Regions from separate parts of the Actinocrispum sp. NPDC049592 genome, predicted to be linked through region 2. Evidence: riboswitches for the same ligand, from Rfam matches in the RefSeq annotation. Region 2 holds a riboswitch; the other holds the start of a gene.
The links. Region 2 has a riboswitch for glycine ahead of glyA (serine hydroxymethyltransferase). Riboswitches for the same ligand answer to the same signal wherever they lie in the genome.
Positions count from the first base shown of each region.

Region 1: linked by a shared signal. The riboswitch ahead of gcvP (aminomethyl-transferring glycine dehydrogenase) and the one ahead of glyA (serine hydroxymethyltransferase) in region 2 are both predicted to bind glycine.

Region 1 covers NZ_JBFAPA010000016.1:20,372-24,579, forward strand. Annotated here, with positions in the region: gene gcvP (aminomethyl-transferring glycine dehydrogenase) at 1-1,615, opposite strand, end outside; glycine riboswitch at 1,768-1,856, opposite strand; gene AB0J95_RS33630 (MerR family transcriptional regulator) at 1,911-2,486, opposite strand; gene AB0J95_RS33635 (bifunctional nuclease family protein) at 2,716-3,189, opposite strand; gene garA (glycogen accumulation regulator GarA) at 3,649-4,098, opposite strand; gene gcvH (glycine cleavage system protein GcvH) at 4,206-4,208, opposite strand, start outside.
Region 2 covers NZ_JBFAPA010000026.1:27,977-32,184, forward strand. Annotated here, with positions in the region: gene AB0J95_RS46060 (OsmC family protein) at 1-69, opposite strand, end outside; gene AB0J95_RS46065 (response regulator transcription factor) at 127-786, opposite strand; gene AB0J95_RS46070 (histidine kinase) at 783-1,883, opposite strand; glycine riboswitch at 2,002-2,088, shown strand; gene glyA (serine hydroxymethyltransferase) at 2,209-3,450, shown strand; gene AB0J95_RS46080 (L-serine ammonia-lyase) at 3,447-4,208, shown strand, end outside.

The DNA of each region.
Region 1 (4,208 bases), on a different contig from region 2:
CCTCGGCCGGCGCGAACGGGTGCAGCGAGGAGAACTCCGGCCAGGTGATCGGCTCCATCTCCGCGGTGGCGTTGAGCTTCATCGTGCACGACCCCAACGGGATCATGCTCCGGTCCAGCGCGACGTCCTTGTCCGACAACGCCCGCAGGTAGCGCAGCAGCGCGGTCTCCGAGCGGTGCGTGTGGAACACCGGGTGCGTCAGGTACTCCGACGTGCGGTGCAGCTGCGCCGGGATGACGTCCGAAGTGGACAGATCGAGCGCGTCCGCGTCCGCCGTGAGCCCGAACGCCTCCCACACCAGGGAAAGGTGTGCGCGGGTGGTGGTCTCGTCGCAGGAGATCGAGATGTGGTCGCCGTCCACCTGCCAGAGGTTGACGTCCAGGTCCCGCGCCGCCCGCACGATGTCCGAGGCCCGGCCCGGAACGCGCACCCGCAGCGTGTCGAAGAACTGGTCGTGCACGACCTCGACGCCGCCGGCCCGCAGACCGGCGGCCAGCACGACGGCCATCCGGTGGGCCCGCGCGGCGATCTGCTTGAGGCCCGCGGGACCGTGGTAGACCGCGTACATCGACGCGACGACCGCGAGCAGGACCTGCGCGGTGCAGATGTTGCTGGTCGCCTTCTCGCGGCGGATGTGCTGCTCACGGGTCTGCAGCGCGAGCCGGTAGGCCATCGAGCCGTCCGCGTCGGTGCTCACCCCCACCAGCCGGCCGGGCAGCTGGCGCTCCAAACCCTTGCGCACGGCCATGTACCCGGCGTGCGGGCCGCCGAAGCCCATCGGCACACCGAACCGCTGGGTCGTACCGACCACGACGTCCGCGCCGATCTCACCCGGCGACCGCAGCAGCGTCAGCGACAGCAGGTCCGCCGCCACGACGACCTGGGCACCCCGCGAGTGCGCCTCGGCGATCAGCTGCGAGTGGTCCCGCACGACACCCGAACCACCCGGGTAGGACAGCAGCACCCCGAAGAAGTCACCCTCGGGCAGGCCGTGGGTCAGGTCGGCGACGACGACCTCGATGCCCAGCGGCTCCGCGCGGGTCTCGATGACCGCGATGGTCTGCGGGAACGTGTCGGCGTCGATCACGAACCGGGCCGAGCGCGACTTCCCACCGCGCCGCACCAGGGTCATCGCCTCGGCGGCCGCGGTGGCCTCGTCGAGCATGGACGCGTTGGCGACCGGCACGCCCGTGAGGTCGGCCACCATGGTCTGGAAGTTCAGCAGCGCCTCGAGCCTGCCCTGCGAGATCTCCGGCTGGTAGGGCGTGTACGCCGTGTACCAGGCCGGGCTCTCCAGCACGTTGCGCAGGATCACCGGCGGGGTCTGGGTGCCGTAGTAGCCGAGGCCGATCATCTGCGTCATCGGCCGGTTACGCGCCGCGAGCGCCCGCAGCTCGGCCAGCGCCTCGGTCTCGGTGGCGGCCGGCGGCAGGTGCATCGCCAGGTTCGTCTCGCGGATCGACGCGGGCACCGCGCGCTCGGCCAGGTCGTCCAGCTCGGCGGCGCCGATCGCCTCGAGGATCCGGGTCAGCTGCTCGGGGCGCGGCCCGATGTGCCGGTCGGTGAACGGCGTGCCGTGCTCAAGCGCGGCGAGGGACATCCGGTCCAGTGACATCTCGGCAGTCATCTCGGCCTCCGGGCGGGGTGCGGGCAAGGTGCGTCAGCCCTCCCCCTCTGTCCATGCCACGCGGGCGCCTGAGAGTTTCACCCGCGCCAATGCGGGCTTTCACCGTCGGCGGGGCCTCGCGGCCCGCTTTCCAGAGGCGTCTCCCTCATGCGGTCCCTTGTGCCTGAGAGGTTCCGGGGAGGAATTGCTCCTTCGGCGCCGGAGAACCGGTCTCTCCCGCGTGAGATCAGCGACTACCCGCAGAGGATACCGCGCGACCGGTCAACCGCAGATCATCTGGGGTTCAACTCACGCTGCGCGCGCGTCGCCTGGCGGACAGCTCGTCGTCATGCGGGATCAGCTCGGCACCGTCGGCCCGCTCGGCGGGGAACTCGTGGATGGTGCCGCTGATCTCGCGCATGGCGCCGCTGACCGCGATCCCGAACACGCCCTGGCCGCCTTGCAGCAGGTCCACGACCTCCTCGGGCGAGGAGCACTCGTAGACGGTCGTCCCATCGCTGAACAGGGTGATCTTCGCGAGGTCACGCACGCCCCGGCGGCGCAGGTGATCCACGGCGACCCTTATGTTCTGCAGCGACACCCCGGTGTCCAACAGGCGCTTGACCACCTTCAACACCAGGATGTCCTTGAACGAGTACAGCCGCTGGCTGCCCGATCCCTGGGCCGTGCGGATGGACGGGGCGACCAACCCGGTGCGCGCCCAGTAGTCCAGCTGCCGGTAGGTTATGCCCGCGATCTGGCACGCGGCGGGACCACGGTAGCCGACCAGTTCGTCCGGCAGTGAGGCATCCGGGAACAGCTCGCCCTGTTCTCCGGCGTCCACGCCGCCGAGCGGACTCTCGGGCCGATGCTCCACCATCACGCCTGCCTCCCATCGTTCCCGGCGCCCGCCCCCAGAGCGGGCCCAGCCGGGGTCATGAGCATCCGACGCCGATCCGCCCTTACTCAGGTGGATCGTCGTCGTTGGCTCTTCATTGACGGTAGGACGGGAGGGCACCCCGGTCAACGCGACGCGCGGAGAGCGGGTGACGTGGTACACACCACTCGAAGGTTTGAAACCTGTTCAGCGGACGACCTGCGGCGTGCGGTCAGGTGTCCGCTCCCCTAAAATCCTCCGGCGACACCGAGTCGAGGAACTCGCGGAACTTCTCCACCTCGTCCTCCTGCTCGTCGGGGATGATCAGGCCCGCCTCGGCCAGCACGGAGTCCTCCGCGTGGATCGGCACCCCGATCCGCAGCGCCAGCGCCACCGAGTCGCTCGGCCTGGCCGACACCCGGATGTCCCCGTCGAACACCAGCTCGGCGAAGAACGTGCCCTCGCGCAGGTCGGTGATGCGGACCTGTTCCAGCTCACGGCCCAGCGCCGCGATGACGTCCTTGAGCAGGTCGTGGGTCAGCGGCCGCGCGGGCCGGACTCCCTGCTGTTCCAACGCTATGGCGGTCGCCTCGACCGAGCCGATCCAGATCGGCAGGTAACGTTCGCCCTCGGTCTCGCGCAGCAACAAGATCGGCTGGTTTGCGGGCAGCTCGACCCGCACGCCAACGACGCGCATCTCGCTCATCGGCCATCGCCTCCCTGGAGCACGCTCGAACCGCGACGACCCCCGCTGCCTTGAGGATCGCGCATCGTCATCTTTGACGCTACCCGCCATCCGGGCCTCACGCTTGACATCCCATGCAACCAGATCGATCACGATCGGCCCACCATGTGCACGTCACACCCTATTTCACGCAAGCGGTACGTGCCCGGAACGAAACCGGCGCGAAAGTATGGGCCGGGCGGGCGAAACGCGTAATGGCTCGTCAGCGGCCTGGTGCGACGCCGAGTCACCACGCGGGCACGAAATCGCCCGGCACGAACCTGCCGTGTTCGCGATTTCGTTCTCCCCTAAGGGTTTTGCGGTCCGGCGGGCAAAGCAAGACCGCGGACCGGAGTGTGCACCCCGGTCCGCGGTGGCCAACTGCGGGCCGATCCACACCGGGCGACCCCCGCAGGTCACCCAGTGCATATCCGCCCTCTGTTACGCCTGGCTGCCGGTCAGGAACACCAGCCGGAACTTGCCGATCTGAACCTCGTCGCCGCCGGCCAGCACGGCCTGGTCGACCGGCTCGCGGTTGACGTAGGTGCCGTTCAGGCTGCCCACGTCGATCACCACGAAGTCGCCGCCCTCGCGGCGGAACTCCGCGTGCCGGCGGGAGACCGTGACGTCGTCGAGGAAGATGTCGCTGTCCGGGTGGCGGCCCGCGCTGGTGGTGTCCCGGTCCAGCAGGAACCGGGAGCCCGCGTTGGGCCCACGCTTCACCACGAGTAGGGCCGATCCGGCCGGCAGCGCGTCGATCCCGGCGACGGGCGGCTCCGGCTGGGCAGGCGCCTCGCCGCGTTCGACATCGGCGAGGAAGTCGGCCCGGAAGACGGAGGTCCGCTCCGGAGACTGCTCCGGCGGAACGCCGGGTCCGTCGTTCGTGCTCACCTGAGCTCTCCTCCTGCTGTGCTCGCTTGTTCCAGCAAACGTACCGTGCTCCCCGTGCGGCGAAGCGGCTGGTCCCCGCTTACGCCGAAACCAGCTGAAGATCTTTCTCA
Region 2 (4,208 bases):
GCCGTTGATGGCCGTGAACCTGGCCGGGGCGTCCCGGCGGATCCGGACGGGCGCGGGATTCGTAGTCACAGCAGCATTAACGCACGGATCTCGCCGGAAATGCCCGAAGGTGAGGGAGATCGCGGGTCAGTCCCGTGGCCGCACAACGGCCGTCTCGTAGGCGACGATCACCAGCTGGGCGCGGTCCCGGGCCTGCAGTTTCGCCAGCAAACGACTCACGTGCGTCTTCACCGTCGCCAGGCCGACGTGCAGGTGCTCGGCGATCTCGGCGTTCGACAGGCCGCGGGCGACCAGGGCGAGGACCTCGCGTTCGCGTTCGGTCACCCCGGCCAGCTCGCGGGCCATCGGCGCGGACGGTTCCGGCCGGCTGGTGAACTCGGCGATCAGCCGCCGGGTCACGCTCGGCGCCAGCAGGCTCTCCCCGGCGGCCACCACCCGGATCGCGGCCAGCAGGTCCGCGGGCGGGGTGTCCTTGAGCAGGAACCCGCTCGCACCCGCCCGCAGCGCCGAGTACACGTACTGGTCAAGGTCGAACGTGGTCAGCATGAGCACGCGCGTCTCCGGGATCTCCGCGCAGATCCGCCGGGTGGCCTCGATCCCGTCCATCTCCGGCATCCGGACGTCCATCAGCACCAGGTCCGGTCGTTCGGCCAGGGCGACGGCGATCGCCTCGATCCCGTTGCCCGCCTCACCGACCGTGGCCAGCCCGGGCGCGGTGTCGACCAACACCCGGAAACTGCCCCGCACCAGCGCCTGATCATCGGCGACGACCACCCGGATGGTCATGACACGGGCATCCGGGCCGACACGGCGAACCCGCCCTCGGGCCGCGGCCCGGCCGCGAAACTGCCCCCGTACATCGTCACGCGCTCCCTCATCCCCACCAGGCCATGCCCGGTCCCCGGCGTCCCACCCGGTCCGGTGTCGGTCACGTCCACCCGGACCTCGCCATCCTCGACCACGACCCGGACCGTGCAGGTCACCGGGCCCGCGTGCTTGACCACGTTGGTCAGCGCCTCCTGGACGATCCGGTAGACCGACAGTCCCAAAGCCTCGGGGATCTCCGCCGCGGTGACGTCCAAGGTCACGTCCACGCCCGCCGCCTGGGCGCGTTCGACCAGCTCAGGGAGGTTCCTGAGGCTCGGCGCCGGAGCCAGGTCGGCGGTCTCGGATCGCAGCACGCCGAGCATCCGCCGCATGTCGTTGAGGGTGGCCCGGCTGGTCGCCTCGATGATCCGCAGCGCGTCACGGGCCTCTTCGGGGCGCTGGTCGGCGACGTGGTTGGCGATGCCCGCCTTCACCGCGATCAGGCTCATGCTGTGCGCCATGATGTCGTGCAGTTCGCGGGCGATCCGCAGGCGTTCGTCGTTGACCAGGCGGGACGCGTAGTCGCGACGGGCCTGCACGGCCCGGCCCATGGTCCACCCGGCGAGCATGATCGCGGCCACGAACAGGAAGTACCCGACCGGATCGCGCCACGACTGCGTACTCAGCCCGTTGATCAGGCTCGCCGCTGCTGACGCGGCCAGACCGGCGGCGAGCGCGGGCACCGGGCGGCGGTTCAGCACACACAGCGTATACAAGATGCATACAGCCGGTATCCATGGTTCACGCAGGGCGTTCACGACGTTCGCGGCGAACGAGAAGGTGAGCACCACGACGTAACTCGGCACCGGCCAGAGCCGCCGCACGGCCAGCGGCGCCGCGGACAGGATCGCGACGACCCAGCCGAACCAGAGCGGGCCGCTGTAGGACGGCTGGGCGTCGACGATGTCCAGGAAAGTCAGGTGCGCGACGGTCATCGCGGCCGCGACGGCCGAGTCGAACGCGACCAGCTCCCACAGCTGCGGCCGGCGGGCGAGGAACGGACGGTCACCAGGCACGGCCCGACGGTATCGAAGGTGTTCCGCATGGCGCGTCCAGCTGTGGAACGTCATCCCCGAGGTGGACTCCCGCCTGGTCGGCAGCGTAGTTTGACGGCAACTGAATATGGCGCCGTCACGAGCCGAGGCGGGAGAGTCTCCGCAAGGAGCACCGAAGGAGCAAACCTCCCCGCAATCTCTCAGGTCCAGCTACCGCCCCGGCCAGGCCACTCTGGAAAGCAGGTCCGTCCGGGACCTCACCAACGGTGCAAGCCGCGTCCGCGGCGAAGCTCTCAGGTACCACGACAGAGGGGGAGTTCCGTACCCGAACTGGAGGAGCTCCCATATGTTCGATCAATCTTTGTCCACAGTGGACCCCGAGGTGGCCAAGGCCGTCGCCGCCGAGCTGGACCGCCAGCGCGGCACGCTGGAGATGATCGCCTCGGAGAACTTCGCGCCGGTGTCGGTGATCGAGGCGCAGGGATCGGTGCTCACCAACAAGTACGCCGAGGGCTATCCCGGCCGCCGCTACTACGGCGGCTGTGAGCACGTCGACGTGGTCGAGCAGCTGGCGATCGACCGGGTCAAGGAGCTGTTCGGCGCCGAGCACGCGAACGTCCAGCCGCACTCCGGCGCCCAGGCCAACGCGGCCGCGATGCTCGCCCTGCTCAACCCCGGCGACACCATCCTCGGCCTCGACCTCGCGCACGGCGGGCACCTCACGCACGGCATGCGGATCAACTTCTCCGGCCGGCTGTTCAACGTCGTCGCCTACCACGTGTCGGCCGAGACCGGCCTGGTCGACATGGCCGAGGTGGAGCGGCTGGCGGTCGAGCACAAGCCCCGGTTGATCATCGCGGGCTGGTCGGCGTATCCGCGGCAGCTCGACTTCGCCGAGTTCCGCCGGATCGCGTCCGCGGTCGACGCGTACCTGATGGTCGACATGGCGCACTTCGCCGGCCTGGTGGCGGCCGGGCTGCACCCGAACCCGGTGCCGTTCGCCGACATCGTCACCACGACCACGCACAAGACCCTCGGCGGCCCGCGCGGCGGGGTGATCCTGTCCCGCCAGGAGCTGGCCAAGAAGATCAACTCGTCGGTGTTCCCCGGTCAGCAGGGCGGCCCGCTGGAGCACGTGATCGCGGCCAAGGCGGTGGCGTTCAGGATCGCCGCGAGCCCGGAGTTCGCCGACCGGCAGCGCCGGACGCTGGAAGGCGCGCAGATCCTCGCGGCCCGGCTCAACGGCCTGCCGGGCATCAAGGTGCTCACCGGCGGCACCGATGTCCACCTCGTGCTCGTCGACCTTCGAGAGTCCACACTGGACGGACAGCAGGCCGAGGACCTGCTGCACAGCGTCGGCATCACGGTCAACCGCAACGCCGTGCCGTTCGACCCGCGGCCGCCGATGGTCACCTCGGGCCTGCGGATCGGCACCGCCGCGCTGGCCACGCGCGGCTTCGGCGCGCAGGAGTTCACGGAGGTTTCGGACGTGATCGCCGAGGTACTCACCGGTCAGGACATCGAACCGGCCCGTGCCCGCGTGCAGGCGCTGGCCGGCAAATTCCCGCTCTACCCGGGGCTGTCATGACCATCAGTGTGTTCGACCTGTTTAGCGTGGGGATCGGGCCGTCGAGCTCGCACACCGTCGGCCCGATGCGGGCCGCGCGCACCTTCGCTTCGGGGCTCGCGGCCTCCGGAGTTGTTTCGGAGACCGCTTCGGTGAAGGCCGAGTTGTTCGGTTCGCTGGGCGCCACCGGGTACGGGCACGGCAGCCCGGCGGCGGTCATCCTCGGGCTGGAGGGTGAACGGCCGGAGGACATCGACACCGACACGGTCGCGCCTCGCGTGGCCGCGATCCGGGCCTCCCGGCGGCTCCGGCTGATGGGGGAGCACGAGATCACCTTCGTCGAGGACGACGACCTGGTGATGCACCGGCGGAAGTCGTTGCCCGCGCACCCCAACGGCATGCGGTTCGCGGCTTTGGACGCCTCCGGGGCCGAGCTGGCCTCGCACATGTACTACTCGGTCGGCGGCGGGTTCGTCGTCGACGCCGAGGCCACCGGTGAACTCCGGATCGTGCCGGACACGACGGTCGTGACCTACCCGTTCCGCACCGGCGCCGAGCTGCTGGACCACTGCTTGCTCAACGGCCTGTCGGTCGCGGATGTCATGCTGGCCAACGAGTTGGCGTGGCGTTCGGAGGACGAGGTGCGGTCCGGGCTGCTGCACATCTGGGACGTGATGCAGGAGTGCGTCGCCAAGGGGTGCACCCGCGAAGGCGCCCTGCCCGGCGGCCTGCGGGTGCCCCGGCGGGCGAAGTCGTTGTACGACAAGCTGATGACCGAG